DNA from 4 places in the Metabacillus indicus genome. Region 4 is predicted to be linked to each of the others. Evidence: predicted binding sites of a transcription regulator. Region 4 holds the regulator's gene; each other region holds the start of a gene.

Region 1 (5,576 bases), 770 kb from region 4:
TGGCAAGAATTCTGACCGCATTGACATATGGAAGAAATGCCGCCTGTTTAATGTTCAAGCACCCCTGATAATGGCCGCTGCTTTCTGTAAAAATCTGTCCGAGCGGTCCGACAGACGGTTTGATGTGCATGATGGTATCCAAAAACCTTTGCAGAAGCTTTGGCGTTTTCTTTTGATGATTGTCCACCCTCCGCTTTAAACGGACAAGCAGCTTATCATCCCCCGCCATGGTTCTTGCATCAATGAAGATCTGCAGGTATCTCATCGATTCAAAGCTGACATCTTCCATCCATTTGTCGAGCTGTCCTTCATATCCTTCTGCTGACTTGCACCATAAAGGATTTGAGCTCATCACTTTCCCTTCGCAATAAGGGTAGCCTGCAGCATGAAGTCCGTCCGATAGTTCTTTTCCGAGAGCCAGAAAGTATTCCTCTTCAGCTGCACCACTTTTTTCATACACCATTCCATGATCCTGATCGCTTACGGCCCCCTGCTCAAATCTCCCTGCACTCCCCATGACAAACCATGCATAGGGCGAAGGAGGATCCCCTTTCTCCTCCTTCACAATCTGCAGAGACCGTTCGAAAACCGTCCGCATGACCCGGTCATGAAACACATTCAGCGAATGCGCATCAGACATATGATTCTGAATCTCCTTCTCTCTCCACTCCTTGATTGACCCGTAGCTATCTCCCATGAACCGCACGTCCCTTTCGCTCCATTACGAGCTGATCTTATCCTCTTTTGATAAGAATACTTCAGGATAGCCGTAACTTCCATGCTCACTCATATCAAGACCCATAATTTCTTCTTCCTCTGTCACACGCAGACCGCCCATCAGCTTTTTTGCTGCGTAAAGAATGACAAACGAAACGATGAAGGCATATGCACCTGATACCCCGACGCCCATGACCTGAACGCCAAGCTGTTCAAAACCGCCGCCGTAAAAAAGTCCCGGCTTTCCTACTGTTGCAAGTTCAGGCGCTGCAAAAAATCCGGTTGAAATGGTTCCCCAAACACCCGCTGCCCCGTGAACGGATAAAGCAAAGATCGGATCGTCTATTCTTTTCTTTTCAAAAAATCTCACACTATAGAAAACTAGGATTCCGGCAACAAATCCGATTAGAACAGCTGCCCACGTTTCAACAAATGCACATGATGCGGTAATCGCGACAAGGCCGGCAAGTGCCCCGTTCAGCATCGTCGGGACATCTGATTTCCCGAGAACCGCCCATGAAACAAGCAGAGCAGCAACCGCGCCGGCAGCAGCCGCAAGGTTCGTATTCAGGGCTACATAGCCGAAAAAGCCATCTTCCACTCCGAGCGTACTAGCGGCATTAAAGCCGAACCAGCCAATCCACAGTACGAGCACACCAAGAGCCGTAAAGACCTGGTTGTGGCCGAAAATACTGTTGGCAGAGCCGTCCTGATTAAATTTTCCGATACGGGGTTTTAACAGAATTGTAGCAGCTAAAGCAGCCATAGCACCTGTTAAATGAACAACTGTCGAACCGGCAAAATCCTGCTTGCCGTGCTCTGCAAGCCATCCGCCTCCCCAAATCCAGTGAGCGACTACAGGATACACAAGCGCCGAAAACAAAACCGTGAACACAAGATAAACTGAAAGCTTCGCGCGCTCAGCAAATCCGCCAAGAGCAATGGTGATCGCAATCCCTGCGAATGCAAGCTGAAAAAGAAAGAAAACAGATGAAGATAAATTCATCCCCTCAAGCTCGTATCCAGAATAGAAAAAATGAGAAAGTCCAACAAAGAAATTGCTGTTGTCACCGAAAATAAAACCGAATCCAACCGCCCAGAAAATAAGCGATGCAAGACCAAACGTAAAGATCGTTTTCCCTGCAATATGCCCTGCATTTTTCATCCTGGTCGAGCCTGCTTCAAGCAGAATAAACCCGCCTTGCATAAGTATGACAAGAATGGCACCCAGCACCACCCATAAACTGTTTAATAAATACACCGAATCCAATTGAATGTCCTCCTTGATGATCTTTATCTTACATTACATGTTATAAAACATAACATTAAACTATTATTCTATATTCTATCTGAATATTGAATGTTGTCAACCAGTTTTCTGTAAATCATGTCATAAATCCTAACATTGATGAATCTGCCTATTTTTTCTAAACAGGAATGGACATTTTTTCCTTTTTAAGGTAAAATTATATTGTGAAGTTTTTCACATAATAATGGGAGGGTGTTGCACTGTGGCACAGGAAAAAATAAACCGTGTAGTGCTTGTTGGAACCGGATTTGTAGGATCAAGCTATGCGTTTGCTCTTATGAATCAGGGAATAGCAGATGAACTGATTCTTATTGACGCGAATGCCGAAAAAGCCCTTGGAGATGTCATGGATCTGAATCATGGAAAAGTCTTTGCTCCGAATCCGACTGCCATCAGGCTCGGAGACTATGAAGATTGCAAACACGCAGACCTTGTTGTTATTTGTGCAGGCGCCAATCAGAAGAAAGGCGAAACACGCCTTGATCTTGTTTCAAAAAACCTGAAGATTTTCAAAGAAATTACCGAGAGTGTCATGCAATCAGGATTTGACGGCATCTTTCTCGTTGCAACAAATCCCGTCGATATTCTCACGTATGCCACATGGAAATACAGCGGACTGCCACAGGAGAAAGTGATTGGTTCAGGAACCATTCTGGACACATCCCGCTTCCGCTACCTGCTTGGAGATTACTTTAAAATTGCGCCGAACAACGTCCATGCATACATCATAGGCGAGCACGGAGACAGCGAGCTGCCGGTGTACAGCACTGCGGACGTCGGAGGCATACCTGTTATGAAAATGATTGAACGGAACAGCACCTATAAAAAAGAAGACCTGGATGAGATCTTTAAAAATGTACGCGACGCAGCCTATCAGATTATCGAGAGAAAAGGCGCAACCTATTACGGCATTGCCATGGGCCTTGTCCGCATCACAAGAGCCATCTTTCATAACGAAAATTGTGTGCTCACCGTTTCTGCGCGTCTTGACGGACAATACGGCGAATCTGATGTGTACATCGGCGTACCCGCCGTTATTAACCGCGACGGCATCAGGGAAATCGTTGAGCTTGACTTAAGCGAAGACGAACAAAGCAAGTTCCGCCGCAGTGCAGGGGTGCTGAAAGAGATCCTGGCACCGTTTTGGCCGGGAGATGCACCGGCTTAAGGAAAAAGAGAGTAAGACTGCAGCACTCCGGTTTATGGGAAGCCGGAGTGTTTTGAGTTGGAAAATGTGCTTTTTAGCAGATGGATGGAAGAGTCATAAGAGGCTTCGATTGTTACCTTTAGCTGCGGCGGAAAGGCATGAAGGGTCATAAGAGGCTTCGATTGTTACCTTTAGCTGCGGCGGAAAGGCATGAAGGGTCATTAGGGGCTTGGATTGTTACCTTCAGCTGCGGCGGAATTGTCTGAAAGGTCATAAGAGGCTTGGATTGTTACCTTCGGCTGCGGCGGAAAGGCATGAAGGGTCATTAGGGGCTTGGATTGTTACCTTTAGCTGCGGGAGAATTGTCTGAAGGGTCATAAGAGGCTTCGATTGTTACCTTCAGCTGCAGCAGAAAATCCTGAAATGTCATTTGTTACCTTCAGCTGCGGCGGAAACGGCTGAAGGGTCATAAGAGGCTTGGATTGTGACTTTCAGCTACGGCAAAAATATCTTAAGCGTCATATAGGCAACAGATTGTGACCTTCATACATGATAAAGACCTCTGAAAGGTCATAAATTCCCCAAAAGCACTTATTCCATTCAAAAAAACACGAACCCCGCAAGGTCCGCGTTCTCCCATTCTAGCTGTCTCTTTTTTCTTTTACTCTTAACAGACGCAATCCGTTGGCTGTCACAAGCAGGGTTGCTCCCATATCTGCGAAAATGGCGATCCAGAGGGTCAGCCAGCCGGGAATGACAAGAAGCAGCGCGATGAGCTTAAGTCCGAGTGCAAACGCGATGTTCTGCTTGATGATGACAAGGGTTCTGCGGCTTAAGTCAATGGCAAACGGCAGCTTCTTCAAATCATCACCCATCAGCGCTACGTCCGCTGTTTCAAGCGCCGTATCGGTTCCGGCTCCGCCCATGGCTATTCCTACAGAAGCTGATGCAAGAGCCGGAGCATCGTTTACTCCGTCACCGACCATAGCGGTCTTGCCATAGGTCTGCTGCACATCTTTAACGGCTGTTAATTTATCTTCCGGAAGAAGGTCCGCTTTTATGTCCGAAACGCCGAGCTGCCTGCCCACCGCTTCAGCAGTTGCTGCATGGTCTCCCGTAAGCATCACAGTCTTGCTGATCCCAAGCTCCTTCAGCTGATCGATCACCCGGATGCTGCTGTCCCGCACCTCATCCGCTGCAGCTAAAAGAGCAAGCGGCCCTTTATCTGTACCCGCAAGCATGACCGTTTTTCCTTCTCTCTGCAGGGACTGCATTCTTTCGGTCCATCTGGAATCCAGCTTGCCGGACTCTTCAAACAAAGAGGCATTCCCTACATACACCCATTCCCCGTCAACCTTGCCTTTCAGCCCTTTTCCAGTGACAGACGTAAAGTCTTCGACCACCAGGGAATCAAAAGAAAGATTCAGATTTCTGGCCTTCTTTAAAACGGCAGATGCAAGCGGATGCTGTGATTTGTTTTCAAGAGCGGCAATCTTTGTGAAAAATTCATCTTCAGAACGTCCTCCAGCAAGAACTTCAAAGTCCGTAACAGCGGGTGTTCCTTTAGTCAGGGTTCCTGTTTTATCAAAAGCCACAGCCTTAATGCTGCCAAGCTCTTCAAGGTAAATGCCGCCTTTTATCAGCACTCCGTTCCGGGCCGCATTGCCGATGGCCGTTACAATGGATACAGGTGTAGAAATAACGAGGGCGCACGGGCATCCTACCACTAAAACGGCAAGCCCCTGATAAATCCACGTTTCCCATGCACCGCCAAGAAATAATGGCGGAAGAACAGCAACCAACAACGCGACAGCCATAATGGCAGGCGTGTAATATTTCGCAAACTTATCAACAAATGCCTGTGAAGGGGCACGCTCAGCCTGAGCCTCTTCTACCAGATGAATGATTTTTGAAATAGCCGTATCTTCTGCAAGCTTCGTGACCTCAACCTCAAGAAATCCTTCTTCGTTCAGTGTCCCGGCAAACACATCTGCACCGGGGCTTTTTTCAGCTGGCATGGATTCACCGGTAATCGGAGCCTGGTTAACAGATGAAAAACCTTTTATAACCCTTCCGTCCATAGCAATCTTCTGTCCCGGTTTGACAATCATTAAATCTCCGACCTCAATATCATCAACCGATATCAGCGATTCCAGGCCATTTCTCCTGATCAGGGCTGTTTTCGGGGCTATTTCCATTAAAGAACGTATCGACCGGCGCGCCCTGTCCATTGAATAGGATTCAAGCGCTTCGCTGATGGCAAACAAGATGACAACAACCGCACCCTCACTCCACTCTCCAATGATTGCAGCACCAATAACAGCGATTGTCATCAGTGTTCTCATATCGAATTCAAGGCGCATCAGATTTTTAAATCCCGTGAGGAAAAGCGAATATCCCCCA
Region 2 (5,576 bases), 1.8 Mb from region 4:
TGAGAGATGTAAGCCATGCTACCAAACCAGCTCATTTCATCATAAGCTCCGCGCTCTTTTCCATTAATCGTCATTTCGCCTTCATCAGGCTGGATCAGTCCGCCGATGATATGAAGCAGGGTCGTCTTGCCTGAACCGTTTCTCCCGACAATTGCTGCTTTTTCAAACGGTTTAAGGTGAACATCAATGTCCTTCAAGGCAAATGAACTGTTCTTATATGAGTAAGAAGCCTTTCGCAGATGAAGCTCAGGCGGACCATCACCAAGCTTCTGATTTCCCCATTCTAAAGCAACATCCCGCTCATCAAGCTCCTCCGCAATCAGCTTCGCAGCACCCATGCTTCCTCTTCCTGCATGAAAAGCACTTCCATAATCTTTTAGAAGCAGGTAGAAATCAGGAACAAGTATGAGAATAAAGAAGGCAGAAAAGAATGTCACAGTCTGAAAAACAACAATCTGCAGGCCAAGTTCAAAGGCAATCAGTCCAATGCTGAGCATTGAAATAAACTCCAAGGAGAGCGCTGAAAGAAATGCCACCTTCAAAACCTGCATCGTGGCGTCACGGATTTCAAGGCTGCTCTCTGCGATCTTTTCTTTCTGCTCTTTTGAACGTCCGAACACCTTCAGCGTCACAAGCCCCTGAAGAACATCAAGAAAATGGCCGGAAAATTGCGAGAGCCTCTCCATCTGCTGCTCTGCCTTATCCTTGCTCTTCCTGCCTGCAAGTGCCATGGCAAGCGGAATAAAGGGGGCTGTTACAAGCAGAATGATGCCGGAATAAACATGCTGTGTAAACACGGCAGCGGCCATCATCAGCGGAATGATTCCCGTCTGGATCATCTGGGGAATATAGGTGCTGAAATAAGGCGAGATTTCATCTGCGGCATCCAGCAGAACGTTTACTTTTCTGCCGGTCTGTCCGCCCGAAGAGCTCAAAACAGATTCTTTGGACATCTTTTGGAGAAGCAATGACCGAACATCCTTCTTAACAGCTGCCGCTAATGAAACCCCGGTTTTGTTGCCGAAATACATAAATCCTGCTCTGCATAGAGACACGGCGAGCAAAATAAATAGATCAGGAACAACTTCCCGGAACGGCGCATCGTTTAAAAAGACGGCGTCTGTCACACTGACGAACAGCCACGCCTGTGCAATAATGGCTGCACCTGTTAATGCAGCATGCACCCGGAGTAGCCAGATATGTTTTTTATGGTTTGAAGTTAAATGTTTCAGCTGCATGACACGGACTCCTTTATGCGTCTTAAGCCTGTTATTAGCCTTTGCACATTTTATTTTTCATAGGGCTCTTTTGCGTAAGCACCCCAGACAAATAATCCTGTAACGGTCACTGCGACAATTAGAACCGGTGCCACCATGATCAAAAATGTCTGCATGGTATCCCTCCTATTTTTTGCCTTTCACATAATCGTTATCAAAAAGGAACAGCCTCATCAGCAAGTATAAAGACGGTACTAAAAGCATCAATCCTGCGATAAAAGCAAGGATAAGCGCCAGTGCCATCGTGTCGTTTGTAAAGCTTGTGTAGATCGTGACGTACGGATAAAGCACATACGGCAAATGGGATGCCCCGTACCCGTAAAATGCCGCCGCAAACTGCAGCATGACCAAGATGAACGAAACGCCCAAACGCTTCTTTTTCCAGATCAGATACACGGCACCAGCAAAAAATAAAAGGGATAATCCGAAGAGCCAGGACATATCCAGCATCCGCTGAAAATGATCCGGATTATGCTCTCTTAGGGACACAAATACAAGCAAGCTTGCAAGAATAGTCGGGCCGCTCCAGAACAGCGCATATTTGCGCAGAAGGCTGAAGGCACTGCTGTCTCCCGCTTTATGAGAATAAAACGTCAGAAAGCTTGCAGAGATATACAGCACGCTTACAATCGCCAGAAAGACTACGGCCCACGCATACGTGCTCGTAAAGAGCTCTGCATAATTCAGCTGCACCTCATCCCCGCTGACGTCAATAAAGCCGCCTTCAGACAGTGTAAGCACAACAGATAGTGATGCCGGAATCAGCAGGCCTGTCGCGCCATATAAAAACTGATACCAGAGATTTTCTCGGTTTCCGTAGTGATGAAACGCATAATACGAACCGCGCAGTGCAATCAGAATGATGGCAATGCTCCCTGGCACAAGTAAGGCTGTACCGTAGTAGAAGGCAAGCGACGGGAAAAATCCGACCAGTCCGATGTAGAAGAAAATCAGAAATACATTCGTCACTTCCCAGACCGGAGACAAATACCGGTTAATCACTTTTTTTACAATCGGCCCCCGTCCTGTCAGTGCAGAATAGTAATTAAAAAAGCCTGCACCAAAATCAATGGACGCGACAATAAGGTAACCGTACAAAAATGTCCAGAGCACGGTAATTCCAATCAGTTCATAATCCATCTTGTCCTCTCCTATTTCATTCCTAATTTTTCAAGCTCGCGTTCAGCAGGATTTGCTTTAAATGTGCGGCGAAGCACAGCTGCTGCCGAGACAGCAAGCACCGCGTACAGGGCGATGAACAAATACAGCATGATATCAACATAGCCTGACGTTGTCGCACCTTCCGCCGTTGTCATGTAGCCTCTTAGGATCCACGGCTGTCTACCTTCTTCCGTAAAGAACCATCCCGCTTCGATCGCAAGCATGGCAAGAGGACCAGTGCTGACAATCAGCCATAAAAGGACCCGGTTCAGCTCATTTGACTTCTTCCGCCACTTCATGACCATGAACACGAAGGATACAAGCGCCAAAAACATGCCGATTCCGACCATCAGATCAAAGAAATAATGGACGACAAACGGAGGCCATTCTTCTTCCGGAAACTCTTCAAGTCCCGTAACCTCTGCATCAGGCGTTCCGTGGGCAAGAATGCTCAAAGCATACGGAATCTCAAGTGCATATTTGACCTCGTTGTTTTCATCGAGTATTCCTCCGAGAATTAAAGAAGCTTCCTCCGCTGTTTCAAAATGCCATTCAGCAGCAGCCAGTTTTTCCGGCTGGTATTCTGCTAAATATTTTCCTGATAAGTCACCAATGACGGCCGTACTTATTGCACAGACAAAAGCTACAGTCATGGAGAGACTTAGTGCTTTTTTGTAATACACATGCTCTCTGCCCCTGAGAATCATAAATGCGGCAATCGCTGCCAGCACGCAGGCAGATGTTAAATAAGCCGAAGACAGCACATGCGCCATTTTTGTCGGCGTTGCAGGGTTAAACATCGCAAGCAAAGGATTAACGCCTTTCAGAACTCCGTTTTCCATCGTAAATCCTAGCGGAGCGTTCATAAAGGCATTTACTGTTGTGATAAAGAAACCGGAAAGCGTCGCTCCGAGAGCCACCGGGATCAGCAGCAGCAAATGGTAGATTTTCTTTTTGAAGCGGTCCCATGTATAAAGGTAGATGCCAAGAAAAATAGCTTCAAAGAAAAAAGCGAAGGTTTCCAAAAACAGCGGCAGACTGATTGTCTGACCGGCAACCTGCATAAAATTCGGCCACAGCAGACTTAGCTGAAGGGCTATTGCCGTTCCTGTTACAACCCCTACAGCAACTGTGATGATGTAGCCCCTCGCCCATCTTCTTGCAAGCAGATGATAATGGCCATCGTTCCTTCTGATGCCGATCCACTCTGCAAGAGCAATGAGCAGCGGCACACCGACTCCAAGTGTGGAAAAAATCGTGTGAAATGCAAGTGTCAATCCTGTCAAAATTCTGCTGTATAATACCGGATCATACTCAAACAATCTTCCTTCCCCCTTACATCACGCAATGTATAGCAGTTTACCCATTCTTTTCCTCTAATCAGGATAATCAAAACAAATGTTTGTGAATGTTTTCACATACAAGATTGGAATGAACTGCTTCTATTGATTAGTTTAGCCCAAATTCATCCGCAGGACGATAGAAATCATGAAATCGATAAAGTTTGTTCACATTTTCACAAACTCTTCGCCATTTACACAGCAGGACATTTGACAAAGCCCCTTATTCCTTCTAAATAAAAATTGGCTTGCTCTTAGTCTGCAGGCCTACTCTTTTCAAAAGAAAAAGCACACCGTTCAAAAACTGAAAGGTGTGCTTTTTCTTATGTTTCTTATTCAGGGGTTAAACCTCATCGTCTTCCCAGCATTCTGTATGTTTTAGCCCTTTAATGGAGCTTGCTTTAAATACAGGATTTTTGCCTTCTTTTCGCTGACGGCTGTAATCTTTCAGGACAGCGAAAGCAATTTTTGAAAGGATGGCAATGGCGATCAGGTTCGTAACTGCCATAAGACCCATAAACAGGTCAGCCATATCCCAGATTAGCTGGAAGCCTGATACAGAACCGAAAATAACCATACCGACTACAGCTAAACGGTAGATAAAAAGAACCGTCTTGCTTCCGTTAAGAAACTCAATATTTGTTTCCCCGTAGTAGTAATTTCCGATAACCGAACTGAATGCGAACAGCAGAATTGCTACAGCAAGGAACGTACCTGCCCAGTCTCCTATATGTGACTGAAGGGCTGCCTGCGTGATCTGTATTCCATCAAGCGAAGAATCCGGAGTCGTGTCAAACAGCAGGATCAGGAACGCTGTCGTGCTGCAAATGATAATCGTGTCGAAGAAGACACCGAGAGTCTGAATGAAGCCTTGTTTAACAGGATGCGAAACGTTTGCCGTAGCGGCAGCATTCGGTGCACTACCCATACCCGCTTCATTCGAGAACAGTCCTCTCTTAATGCCATTCTCAACAGCAGCTCCAATACCGCCGCCGACTGCCTGCTCAAATCCGAATGCGTTGGCAAAAATAACACCAATAACTGCCGGCACCTCAGTAATGTTCATAATCACAACAACAAGCGCAACGCCTATGTAAATAAGGGCCATGACAGGTACTATAATTTGAGTAGCAGCGGCTATCCGCTTAAGTCCTCCAAAAATAATGATGGCCGTGAAGACCGCAAGGATGATAGCCATGACGGTTTTATCAATTTGAAAGGCACTGTCAAATGCAAGAGCGATTGTATTGGCCTGAACAGCATTGAAAATCAGACCAAAGCATAATGTAATTAAAACGGCAAAAAAGATGCCCATCCATCTGGCGTTCAGCGCTTTTTCCATATAGTAAGCGGGTCCGCCGCGGAACTGATCTCCGTCTTTTACTTTATATACCTGAGCGAGAGTGCTTTCTACAAAGCTTGAAGCCATTCCGACCAGCGCAATCAGCCACATCCAGAAAACCGCTCCCGGTCCTCCGACGGCAATGGCAATAGCTACTCCAGCTAAGTTACCGGTGCCAACCCTTGACGCTGCACTGATAAAGAATGCCTGCAGAGATGAAATGCCTCTTTTTCCTTCTTTGGATACCATTGCAGGTTCCTTTAAAAGCCTGAACATTTCACCAAAGTAGCGGAACTGGACAAATCCTGATCGGACTGTGAAATACAAACCAAGTCCTACAAGCATATAGATCAGCAAGTATGACCACAAAATTGTATTCCCGCCGGAAATTATTCCATTTAAAAAATCCATATAAAACCTCCGAAGTAAAGAATTTTCTGAATTAATGTCAGGTTT
Region 3 (5,576 bases), 960 kb from region 4:
ATGAAGAGGAATCCAATTTCTTCTAGCTCCTAAATAACAGAGTGTAAACATACTAAAAAGACCTGCACGCATCGCACAGATCAGGACTAAAACATTTGATATCCTCTTTTTCGGAGCATGTTAATGACGATTCCGGACACGATGGCTCCTGCAAGACCGCTGGCTAATATCAGGATATCTGCAAGGGCCAATGACGCAAAACGCTGTCCAAGCGAAGATATAGATGAACCGGGAGCTGTGAAGTAGGCCGTAAATTTAACTGAATCTACGATAAAGATGCAGACAATCGGATAAATAATAGCCATGATCCATGACATTCTGAGAAGCATGTTCAGCAAGAAACCGATTCCAAAAAACAAAACAAAAAATAAAAGCATTGAAATAATTAATACAGGCAAAAACAAGTTATCCCCTCCAGTACACCTCTTTTAGTGTACTGAACAAGGGATAACCCGTCAATCTTAAAATCTATGCTGATTTCTTCCCTGTTCCGTTGCAGCAGTCACACGTTTCGGAACCTCCAAGAAGCAGCTGGAAATACCCTTTACCCGAACAATAAGGACACTCTTTCTTTTCGATAACAGATCCATTGATCATCTATATTTCCCTCCCGGTAAAAATCTCTTTTTAGATATTGAAGATACTATATCAGGTTCTTTGTAAAGGATAAAGGAAGAAAATCTGACGAGATTCCCGATGTAAGCGAATACATCAACTTCTTTCTCTCGTTTTCTTAATTTTTCTTATTATTTTGAAAATTATAAAAATAAACGGTAAGCTGTGTATCCAAACTGATTTCCGGGATTCGCCCCGTCCACTTTGTTCAGCATTTTATCAAACGTTTCATCTGCGAATGATTTAAGGAGCAAAGACGAATCAATATGCTCCCTTAATAGATCGGGGTGCATAAAGGCTGCTTCAAACAGTTCATTTTCCTGGACGGTGATGTCAGAAGAGATGGCCTTTAATCTGAAAATAATCATGTTGTCGCTGATTTTATCATGGATGACACCTGACCTGATCCCAATCACGCCAAGAACGGCCGTTTCTATCCCTGTCTCTTCTAGGATTTCCCTTGAAACAGCTTCATCCACTGTTTCTCCCTCGTTTACAAAGCCTGCAGGAAAAGACCATTTGCCCTTTAAACCTCCATAACGCTTTTTTACGACAAGCCATTCACCATTCTCATTTTCAACAAGGCCTGAAACGGCAATCCAGACATTTCCCCGTTTGGTTGACATTTAAAAACTCCCCTTCCTTTTGAAAATTCTTTATGTAAAAATCAATTTTCGCGCATAAAAAAAAGACAAAAGCATATAGCTCTTGTCTTTAGTTTAATCGATTTCTTAGAAAAACTTAAATTTTCCTTTTTTCACTACAAGACCTGCTCCGCCAACCATTAGAAGAGCACGGTTATCAATCATTTTCTTCATGAATGAAGCTTTTGTACCCATTACTTTTTTGCCGAATACCATGCCTACTGCATCGTCTTCGCCAAGAGAAGCTACTGTACCTTTGATATCAGGCTTGAATTCTTCCATCTCGCCCTGGTCGCGGACTGCAACTGAAATGTTCTTAGCCGCTGTAATACCTTGCTGCATAGCAATTTGAGCTGTCGGAGGGTATGGACGGTTGATTTCTTCGTTGATCACAAGAGAGCAGTCCCCGATGATATAGACATCATCATGGCCTGGAGCTCTAAGGTAAGAGTCAACTTTTACGCGGCCGCGCATGTTTTCAAATCCAGCTTCTTCTACGATGCTGTTTCCGCGTACGCCTGCTGCCCAAACAACTGTGTCAGCTTTGATTTCTTCCATTACATCGTCTTTTGCAACGATAATGCCGTCTTCAACACATTCTTTAATCGCAGTGCCGATTTTAAATTCAACACCTTTGCGCTCAAGATGGTTTACAGCATACTCGACAAGCTCAGGATCAAATCCAGGAAGAGCTGTTGGAGCAGCCTCTACGCAGATGATGCGCACTTTCTTATGATCAACATCGTACTCGCGGCAAAGCTCAGGAACACGGTTTGCAAGCTCGCCAAGGAACTCGATGCCAGTGAAGCCTGCTCCGCCGACAACAATCGTAAGACGCTGGTCGCGTTTTACTTCTTCTGTATTGTAAGTAGCAAATTGATATTCGATGTGCTCGCGCAATTGACGTGCAGCATTAATATTTGTGATGCCGAATGCATATTCTTTAAGACCTTTGATTCCAAATGTTTCAGGGTGTGAACCAAGAGAAATAACAAGATAGTCATACTCAAGCTCACCATTTGAAAGGACAATTTTCTTCTCATCTTTGTTGATCGATACTACTGTATCTTTCACAAATTTCACGCGGCTGTTATCGATGACATCTTTCACTTGGTATCTTGCTTTGTCATGATGCAGCGTACCAGCTGATGCCTCGTGAAGCCATGTTGTTTCATAATGATAATCGTTTTTGTTCACCAGTGTAAGATCTGCTTCATTTACACCGATCATTTTTTGAAGACGCGTAACTGCCATTAATCCGCCGTAACCTGCACCTAGTACTACTATTTTGGGCTTTCTCAACCGAATCACATCCACCTTTTTTGATTTTTTTGCTGTGAAGGATAGAATAATGTCTATATTCCTTATCTTCCTCCGCTTTACAGCTTTTTATTTTGTTTTCCGCAAAAAAGTTTGTGAAAATGTTCACTTAACTTTTCAGAAAGAAGCAAATAATTAAATATGATAGAAATAATGCCTATATTCCATAATAGCACCTGTACTGATTTTTTCAAGACCAAATTAAAGGATTAAAAACGTTAAGAATTTTACAAAAATAAAAACATTCTCTATAATAATCATAATCAAACAGTGAATGACTCTTTCGCACTGCAGACGGCTGCCGGCTGAAATGACGAACGAGTGACAATATGTTAACATTAAGAATCATTATCAATTACAATTGGGGGTTATCTTTGTGAAGGAAGACACAAAAGTATACGACATCACGATTATCGGGGGCGGACCGGTAGGATTGTTCACTGCATTCTACGGCGGCATGCGCCAGGCATCAGTTAAAATTATTGAGAGCTTACCGCAGCTTGGAGGACAGCTTTCTGCCCTTTATCCTGAAAAATACATATATGATGTAGCGGGATTCCCAAAAGTCCGCGCTCAGGAACTTGTCAACAATCTAAAAGAACAAATGGCTCAATTTGAACCAACGATTTGTCTTGAACAGGCAGTTGCCGATGTTGAAAAACAGGCAGACGGTGTTTTCAAACTGACAACCGATCAAGAAGTTCATTATTCTAAAACCATCATCATCACTGCCGGAAACGGTGCTTTCCAGCCGCGTAAAATCGAGCTTGAAGAAGCGGCTTCGTTTGAAAAATCAAACCTTCACTATTTCATCGATGACCTGAATCAGTTTGCAGGACAGCGCGTACTCGTATGCGGAGGCGGAGACTCAGCAGTTGACTGGTCACTGATGCTTGAACCGATTGCAGAAAAAGTGACCCTTGTCCACAGACGAGATAAATTCCGCGCCCACGAGCACAGTGTAGAAAATCTAAACAACTCGAAAGTTCAAATCCTGACTCCTTTCATTCCAACTGAACTGACAGGAACAGACAAGATTGAACAGGTTGTTTTAGAAGAAGTAAAAGGCGACCGCAAAGAAGTCTTGGACGTTGATGCTGTCATCGTAAACTTCGGATTTGTTTCCTCTCTTGGACCAATTAAAAACTGGGGACTTGAAATCGAAAAGAACTCCATCCTCGTAAACAGCAAAATGGAGACAAATGTTGAAGGCATTTATGCTGCAGGAGATATCTGCACATACGAAGGAAAAGTCAAGCTGATTGCAAGCGGATTTGGAGAAGCTCCAACTGCCGTCAACAATGCAAAAGCCTATATGGATCCAAAAGCAAGAGTGCAGCCGCTTCACAGCACAAGCTTGTTTGAAAAATAAGTGAAACAATGAAGAATGCAGAGAAATTGTTTATGTCTCTGCATTCTTTTTTTATTTGCGTTAATTTTTTTGATTTCATCCAGAAAAAACGATCAATTCTGCTGCCTGGAAAGTTCGTTTTTCTGCTAATCCTTCTTTTCACTTCCAAGATTGCCCTTTTTACAACCAACTTTTCCCGCTTTACTGCCAACTCTTTCTGAATTTACTGCCAACTCTTCCTTTTTAACAACCAACCACTTCATTTTTCTCTATATAAATCACTGCCAGTATTGGCTGTAGGGGTTATAAAAATACGGCTGCGGCTGCTGATAACGCTGGCCGTCAAACTGCATCATGCCCTGATCTGATCCGGGCATCTGGCCAAACGGACTTCCCTGGCCTCCCTGCATGCCTCCGCCCTGGCCCATTCCAGGCATTTGGCCGAACGGACTCTGCTGACCTCCCTGCATGCCACCGCCCTGACCCATTCCAGGCATCTGACCAGGCGATCCACCTTGACCTCCCTGCATGCCACCGCCCTGACCCATTCCAGGCATTTGGCCGAACGGACTCTGTTGGCCTCCTTGGCCTCCTCCGCCCTGACCCATTCCAGGCATCTGACCAGGCGATCCACCTTGACCGCCTTGTGAGCCACCGTTCTGACCCATTCCAGGCATCTCGCCAAATGGGCTCTGTCCGCCTCCGGAACCGCCATTTTGGCCTCCTGTTCCGCCGTTCTGGCCGCCTTGGCCGCCTGAACCGCCGTTTTGACCGCCACCAGAACCGCCGTTTTGACCTTCCGATCCGCCGTTTTGACCGCCAGATCCTTCTTGCCCGCCGTTCTGTCCGCCTTCTGAAGAGCCGCCCTGCTGCCCCTCTTCTGACTGACCGCCTCCATTTTGACCTTCACCTTCAGCCTTCGGAGGTTTCTCCATCACTTTAAACGATTTTATATCGCTAACGTTTACTCTGCTTGTCGTTAAAGCAGGAAAAGACAGGATATACGCATCTCCTGACTCTTTGTCTAAGTAAAATATAAAGGCCTCTTTTTCAGCATCATTTGAAAATGTGAACTTGCCCCATTTATACAGACCTTCATTTAATTCGTCTGTCGAATTCAGACGGTAAGAATAATAGCCGTGATACGGCGTATATGGATGATAATACATACTTTGCTCTGCCCCCTTATCGTTTTCACACCCATACTATATGCCGGGTTTTTGTCCAGTGTCAGAGAAAAGAAACAGGGGTTATTATGTAAAACAAGCAAAAAAAAGACATTCCCCTGTCGTTACAGGGAAATGTCCTTTTATCAGCACTCCTCAGGAGTACCAGTATTCGTTGCAGTTCTGAAAGAAGAACCGCAGCCGCATGAAGCAATGGCATTCGGATTGTCGATTGTAAAGCCGCCGCCCATCAGCGACTCTTTAAAATCGATAATCGTGCCTTTCAGGATTGCCGTGCTCTCCTTGTCTACGACAACTTTGATGCCGTGAAGCTCAAATTGCGTGTCATCTTCGCCCGGCTCCTGTTCAAAGCCCATTCCGTAAGAAAGGCCGCTGCATCCGCCGCCTTTAACGCCTACGCGCAGATAAGCCTGCTCCTCACCGTTTTCTTTCATCATGTCTTTTATTTGAAAAGCTGCT
Region 4 (5,576 bases):
CAGTACCACCGCCTGATACGATACCTTCTTCTACTGCAGCGCGAGTAGAGTTAAGGGCATCTTCAATGCGAAGTTTGCGCTCTTTAAGTTCTGTTTCAGTTGCAGCACCAACTTTGATGACTGCTACACCGCCAGCAAGTTTAGCAAGGCGTTCTTGTAATTTTTCTTTGTCGAACTCAGAAGTTGTTTCTTCTAATTGAGCACGGATTTGTTTTACGCGGCCTGCAATTTTGTCAGACTCGCCGGCGCCTTCAACGATTGTTGTGTTTTCTTTTGTCACAACAACTTTAGAAGCGCGTCCAAGCTGGGAAATGTTCGCTGATTTAAGGTCAAGGCCTAAGTCTTCAGTGATCACTTCTCCGCCTGTAAGAACAGAGATGTCCTCAAGCATTGCTTTGCGGCGGTCGCCGAATCCAGGAGCTTTAACAGCTACTGCATTGAATGTTCCGCGAAGTTTGTTTACTACTAGAGTAGCAAGAGCTTCACCTTCAACATCCTCAGCAATCAATAGTAGAGGCTTGCCTTGCTGTACAACCTGCTCAAGTACAGGAAGGATCTCCTGAATGTTTGTGATTTTTTTGTCAGTGATTAAGATGTATGGGTTGTCTAGGACAGCTTCCATTTTGTCTGAATCAGTAACCATGTATGGAGATGCATATCCGCGGTCGAACTGCATACCTTCAACCACTTCAAGCTCCGTTGTGAAGCCTTTTGATTCTTCGATTGTGATAACGCCGTCGTTGCCAACGCGCTCCATTGCTTCAGCAATCAATTGTCCTACTTCGTCGTCAGCAGCAGAAATCGCAGCTACTTGAGCAATGGATTCTTTGCTTTCGATTGGTTTAGAGATCGCTTTAAGCTCTTCTGTTGCAACAACAACCGCTTTTTCAATTCCTTTGCGGATACCCATTGGGTTAGCGCCTGCAGTTACGTTTTTAAGACCTTCGCGGATCATTGCCTGAGCAAGAACCGTTGCAGTTGTTGTACCGTCTCCTGCTACGTCGTTTGTTTTGCTTGCAACTTCAGCAACAAGCTTTGCACCCATGTTTTCGAATGCATCTTCAAGCTCGATTTCTTTTGCGATGGTTACACCGTCATTTGTGATTAGCGGAGATCCGAATTTTTTCTCAAGAACCACGTTGCGTCCTTTTGGTCCAAGTGTTACTTTTACAGCATTTGCAAGTGCGTCAACTCCGCGCAGCATTGCACGGCGAGCGTCTTCACTGAATTTAATGTCTTTAGCCATAATTTCTTACCTCCTGAAAAGTTTTTTATGATATTTATAAAATTAGCCGATAACTGCTAAAATGTCGCTTTCGCGTAAGATTAAGTATTCAGCACCCTCATACTTCACTTCAGTACCAGAGTATTTTGAGAAGATAATACGATCGCCTTCTGCAACTTCAAGAGCAACACGCTCACCGTTGTCAAGCACACGACCAGTACCTACTGCTACAACTTTGCCCTCTTGCGGCTTTTCTTTCGCGCTGTCCGGCAATACGATTCCGCTGGCAGTCTTTTCTTCAGATTGTACAAGCTCAATTACGACACGATCACCTAATGGCTTTAACAAGTGAAACAACCTCCTCAAATTTCATTGATTTAAATTTTCTTATTTATTAGCACTCAGATGTCTTGAGTGCTAACACAAGTATTATATTATAGAATCTCTCACTCAAATTCAAGTGATAAGTCAAAAAAAATTGAAATCGTCATCAATTACATGTTTCACCGCTCTGAGGCATACCATAAAGGCGTTATCCTCCTACATGCTGCCCTGTTTATGGTACAATAATGCCTAGTTGACACATAAACATATGACCGATAATCGGCGAAAAAAGGAGTCATTCGATTGAAGAAAGAATACTGGCTAATCATTTTGACATACATCGTCATGCAGTTTTCAGGCATTCTTGGCATCCCGCTGCTCCTTAAGCTTGGTGTAGGCGAAGGCGAATCCATGAGAATGGCTCAGATTATGGCATCCGGATACTGGACCGTTTTCAGCTTTGCGGCTGCATTTGTCCTCGTCCTGTTTTTCATGCGCACCCACTTCAGAGACAACAAGGAATTAAGAGGTGACGCGGCTCCGGTAAGTGTGTCCATCCTCTGGGCAGTGGCCGGGGTATTCTTGGCGCTGACTGTGCAGGTTCTCGCAGCGAGCATTGAAACAAGAGTGCTCGGAATTCAGGGAGAATCAGAAAATACACAGATTATCATGGAAGTATTAAAGGTTACGCCTCTTCTAATACTAGTGACATCCATTATTGGACCGATCCTTGAGGAAATCATTTTCAGAAAGATTCTGTTTGGCGCTCTCTATCAGCGCATGAATTTCTTTCTGTCGGCTTTGATCAGTTCAATCGTTTTTGCGCTTGTGCACGGTGAGCCGCAGCATCTGCTGCTGTACGGATCGATGGGTTTTGTGTTTGCCTTCCTGTATATCCGGACAAAGCGCCTGCTCGTTCCGATTTTTGCGCATGTCGCGATGAATACACTGGTCGTGCTGCTGCAGTCGAACCGCGAACAGCTTGAAGAAATGATGAAAAAGGCGGAACAAATGCAATTTATCTTTGGAGGCATGTAAGAATGAGAACAAGCCCGGTATCGATGGGAATTTTCTACTTGGCAATGGGCATCCTGTTTACCTATCTTGCGGTGAACAGCTCGGAAAACGGGCTCTGGTCTTTTCCGACCATCCTGCTGATGCTGATTGCAACGTTTGACCTTGGAGTGGCATTCCGAATGTTCACTCTTTCGTATAAAGTGAAAACGAAGAAAAAAGGGTAATCCGGCAGCGGATTACCCTTCTTTATTTTCTTCCTCAAACTGTGTTTTTTGTGCTTTCCGGTAGGCAAATCTTGAGACGAAAATACTGACTTCATACAAAATGAAAAGCGGCACAGACACCATGAGATGCGAGACAATCTCCGGAGGTGTGATGAGCGCTGCGATCACAAGCAGAACAAAGTATGCGTATTTCCTCACCTTTGACAGGAACATCGGCGTGACAATCCCGAGCCTTGTCAAAAACATGATGACAACCGGCAGCTGAAACAGCAGCCCAAACGGAATGGTCAGCTGTATGAGAAACTGAAAATATTCATTGATCCCGATGACCTGGTTAATATCAAGGTCATTTGAGAGCCGCTCCATAAAATCCACTACGAACGGAAACAGCAGGAAATACGAGAAGCTCAGTCCGGCCAAAAACAGCCCGATGCTGATCGGGATATAGCTGAGCGTAACGCGGCGTTCTTTTTCATAGAGCCCCGGGCTGACAAAGGCCCAAAGCTGATAGAGAATGACCGGCGACGTCAGGATAAAGGCAATGATAAAGGTAAACTGCATATAGACCATGATCGGGTCTGTCATGCGGAATGAATTTAGCGTCAGATTCTCTGCTTCTGTCGTATGCTGCAGATATATAATAATCGGCTTTGCGAGTAAGAAGCCGGCAATCACAGCGAGAAACAGGAAAAAGACGGTGATGATGATCCGTTTTCTGAGCTCTGCAATGTGATCGACGACCGACATGTCGTTTTGTTTCATAACTGCTTTCATCCTATCTTACTTCTCTTCCTTCTTTTTATCTTCATCATCGTCATCAGCAAGGCCTTTTGTGGCTGACTTGAACTCGCGCAGAGAATTTCCTACCGCTTTTCCGAGTTCAGGGAGCTTTTTTGGGCCGAAGATCAATAAAGCAGCAAAAACGATCAGCAGCAGACTTCCAAATCCAAGGTTTGGCATAGTTTTCACCTCTTTCTTTATGCGTTCGGGTAATGTTTCAAAAAGTAGACGAGCGACTGCAGCTCGACAGCAAGATCGATATGGTGGATTCTGATTTCCTCCGGCACATTCAGCCTTGCCGGCGTGAAGTTCAAGATACCTTTAATGCCCTTTGCAATCAGTCTGTCTGTAATCGCCTGGGCAGCCTGGGCAGGGACGGTCAGAATCGCAACGGTCACATCCTCAGGCAGGTGCTCTTCCATGTTATCAAGATGATAGATCGGCACATCGCCGATTTCGGTGCCGATTTTGTTCTCATCCACATCAAATGCAAGTGAGATCAGCGTATTGTTGTTTTTCGTGAAGTTATAATGAAGGAAAGCTGTACCGAGGTTTCCCACTCCAATCAGCGTAACCTTTGTGACCTCGTCCTGGTCAAGCGTCTTCCTGAAAAAGGACAGCAGGTAATTGACGTTATAGCCGTATCCTTTTTTCCCGAGAGCCCCAAAGTAGGAGAAGTCTCTGCGGATTGTTGCGGAATCGACCTTCACGGCATCGCTCAGCTCAGCCGATGACACCCGCTGCTTCCCTGAAGCATGCAGGTTTTTTAAAAAACGGTAGTATAAAGGCAGGCGTTTAGCAGTCGCCTGCGGAATTTTTGATTGCTCGATGTTGTTCACGTTCTAACCCCCACATTCAAAGATGCAGATTTATCTCTCTTGTAATCCCCATTTTTCCCGCCGGTCTTTTGAGATAAGTACGTTGGACCAATAACAAGGCCCTTGTCTAAAGCCTTGCACATATCATAAACCGTCAGTGCACAGACGGAAGCGGAAGTTAGCGCTTCCATTTCAACACCTGTACTTCCTTTTGTTTTGACTGCAGCGTGTATGACCAGGCGGACTTGTCCATCGTCTTTTTCCCAGTCAAATGAGATATCAATCCCTTTAAGCGGAATCGGGTGGCACATCGGAATGATGTTCCATGTGTTTTTGGCAGCCATGATGCCTGCTACCTGCGCAACAGCAAGAACGTCGCCTTTTTCAAGCTGCTGATGCACGATTTTATCATGCACGTCCGGGCTCATGATGACGCTTGAAATGGCTTCGGCTGTGCGGACTGAATCATTTTTTTCTGATATATCAACCATCCTGGCTCTGCCCTGCTGGTTAAAATGAGTAAAATTTGACATCTTTTTACGCCCCTCATACCTAGACTATACACTATTTTTATAAATCTGTCTTTTTACTTATTGTGACAAATACACGCTTCCAGAAGTCCCAATCATTGCGGGTGCCCCTCGGATAAGCTACACTTAAACTATCATAGCCTGAGGTGAAAAGACATGATTTTGCTGCAAATTAACCAGCTGACAAAATATTTTGCTGCTGATCTTATATTATCGAACATTAAACTTGAAGTACAAACGCGGGACAAGATTGCACTCGTGGGCCGAAACGGTGCCGGAAAATCAACGCTCCTGAAGATTATCGCAGGACAGCTTTCCTATGAATCAGGAGAGATCATCAAGCCGAAAGATATGAGGATCGGCTACCTTGCACAGGACACCGGCCTCGAATCCGAGCTTTCCATCTGGGATGAAATGAACTCCGTTTTCCAGTCGCTGAAGGACATGGAAAAAACGATGCGCAGCCTGGAGATGAAAATGGCCGAAACAGACCCTTCAGAACGGGAATTTCAGCAGCTGCTGAATGAATACGACCGTCTGCAGGTTGAATTTAAAGAAAAAGGCGGCTATCAGTATGAAGCAGACATCCGTTCTGTTCTTCACGGACTCGGGTTCGCTGACTTTGACATCTCAACACCGATTCAGCGTTTGAGCGGAG

Evidence for each region. The regulator Rex, encoded in region 4, represses fermentation and respiration genes when NADH is low (regulators of the CRP and FNR family bind a similar motif). The targets are predictions, from matches to a motif close to TTGTGAAATATTTCACAA.
Region 1: a site for Rex is predicted at 2,189-2,206, ahead of ACK1LH_RS18520 (L-lactate dehydrogenase). Genes of this name have one in related genera too.
Region 2: a site for Rex is predicted at 3,841-3,858, ahead of ACK1LH_RS10105 (cytochrome ubiquinol oxidase subunit I). Genes of this name have one in related genera too.
Region 3: a site for Rex is predicted at 2,673-2,690, ahead of yumC (ferredoxin--NADP reductase 2). Genes of this name have one in related genera too.

The regions. Positions count from the first base shown of each region.
Region 1 covers NZ_CP176757.1:3,622,400-3,627,975, forward strand. The annotation lists gene ACK1LH_RS18510 (DUF294 nucleotidyltransferase-like domain-containing protein) at 1-697, opposite strand, end outside; gene ACK1LH_RS18515 (ammonium transporter) at 722-1,987, opposite strand; gene ACK1LH_RS18520 (L-lactate dehydrogenase) at 2,229-3,194, shown strand; gene ACK1LH_RS18525 (heavy metal translocating P-type ATPase) at 3,815-5,576, opposite strand, start outside.
Region 2 covers NZ_CP176757.1:2,013,890-2,019,465, reverse strand. The annotation lists gene cydD (thiol reductant ABC exporter subunit CydD) at 1-1,238, opposite strand, end outside; gene cydS (cytochrome bd oxidase small subunit CydS) at 1,289-1,393, opposite strand; gene ACK1LH_RS10110 (cytochrome d ubiquinol oxidase subunit II) at 1,404-2,417, opposite strand; gene ACK1LH_RS10105 (cytochrome ubiquinol oxidase subunit I) at 2,429-3,760, opposite strand; gene ACK1LH_RS10100 (alanine/glycine:cation symporter family protein) at 4,122-5,531, opposite strand.
Region 3 covers NZ_CP176757.1:3,429,824-3,435,399, forward strand. The annotation lists gene ACK1LH_RS17580 (YuiB family protein) at 87-377, opposite strand; gene ACK1LH_RS17585 (YuiA family protein) at 469-597, opposite strand; partial or broken gene ACK1LH_RS17590 (NUDIX domain-containing protein) at 893-1,241, opposite strand; gene ACK1LH_RS17595 (NAD(P)/FAD-dependent oxidoreductase) at 1,347-2,570, opposite strand; gene yumC (ferredoxin--NADP reductase 2) at 2,956-3,951, shown strand; gene ACK1LH_RS17605 (hypothetical protein) at 4,209-5,099, opposite strand; gene ACK1LH_RS17610 (HesB/IscA family protein) at 5,243-5,576, opposite strand, start outside.
Region 4 covers NZ_CP176757.1:245,140-250,715, reverse strand. The annotation lists gene groL (chaperonin GroEL) at 1-1,246, opposite strand, end outside; gene groES (co-chaperone GroES) at 1,289-1,573, opposite strand; gene ACK1LH_RS01485 (CPBP family intramembrane glutamic endopeptidase) at 1,853-2,587, shown strand; gene ACK1LH_RS01480 (YdiK family protein) at 2,590-2,790, shown strand; gene tatC (twin-arginine translocase subunit TatC) at 2,803-3,552, opposite strand; gene ACK1LH_RS01470 (twin-arginine translocase TatA/TatE family subunit) at 3,571-3,750, opposite strand; gene ACK1LH_RS01465 (redox-sensing transcriptional repressor Rex) at 3,768-4,409, opposite strand; gene moaC (cyclic pyranopterin monophosphate synthase MoaC) at 4,406-4,921, opposite strand; gene ACK1LH_RS01455 (ABC-F family ATP-binding cassette domain-containing protein) at 5,075-5,576, shown strand, end outside.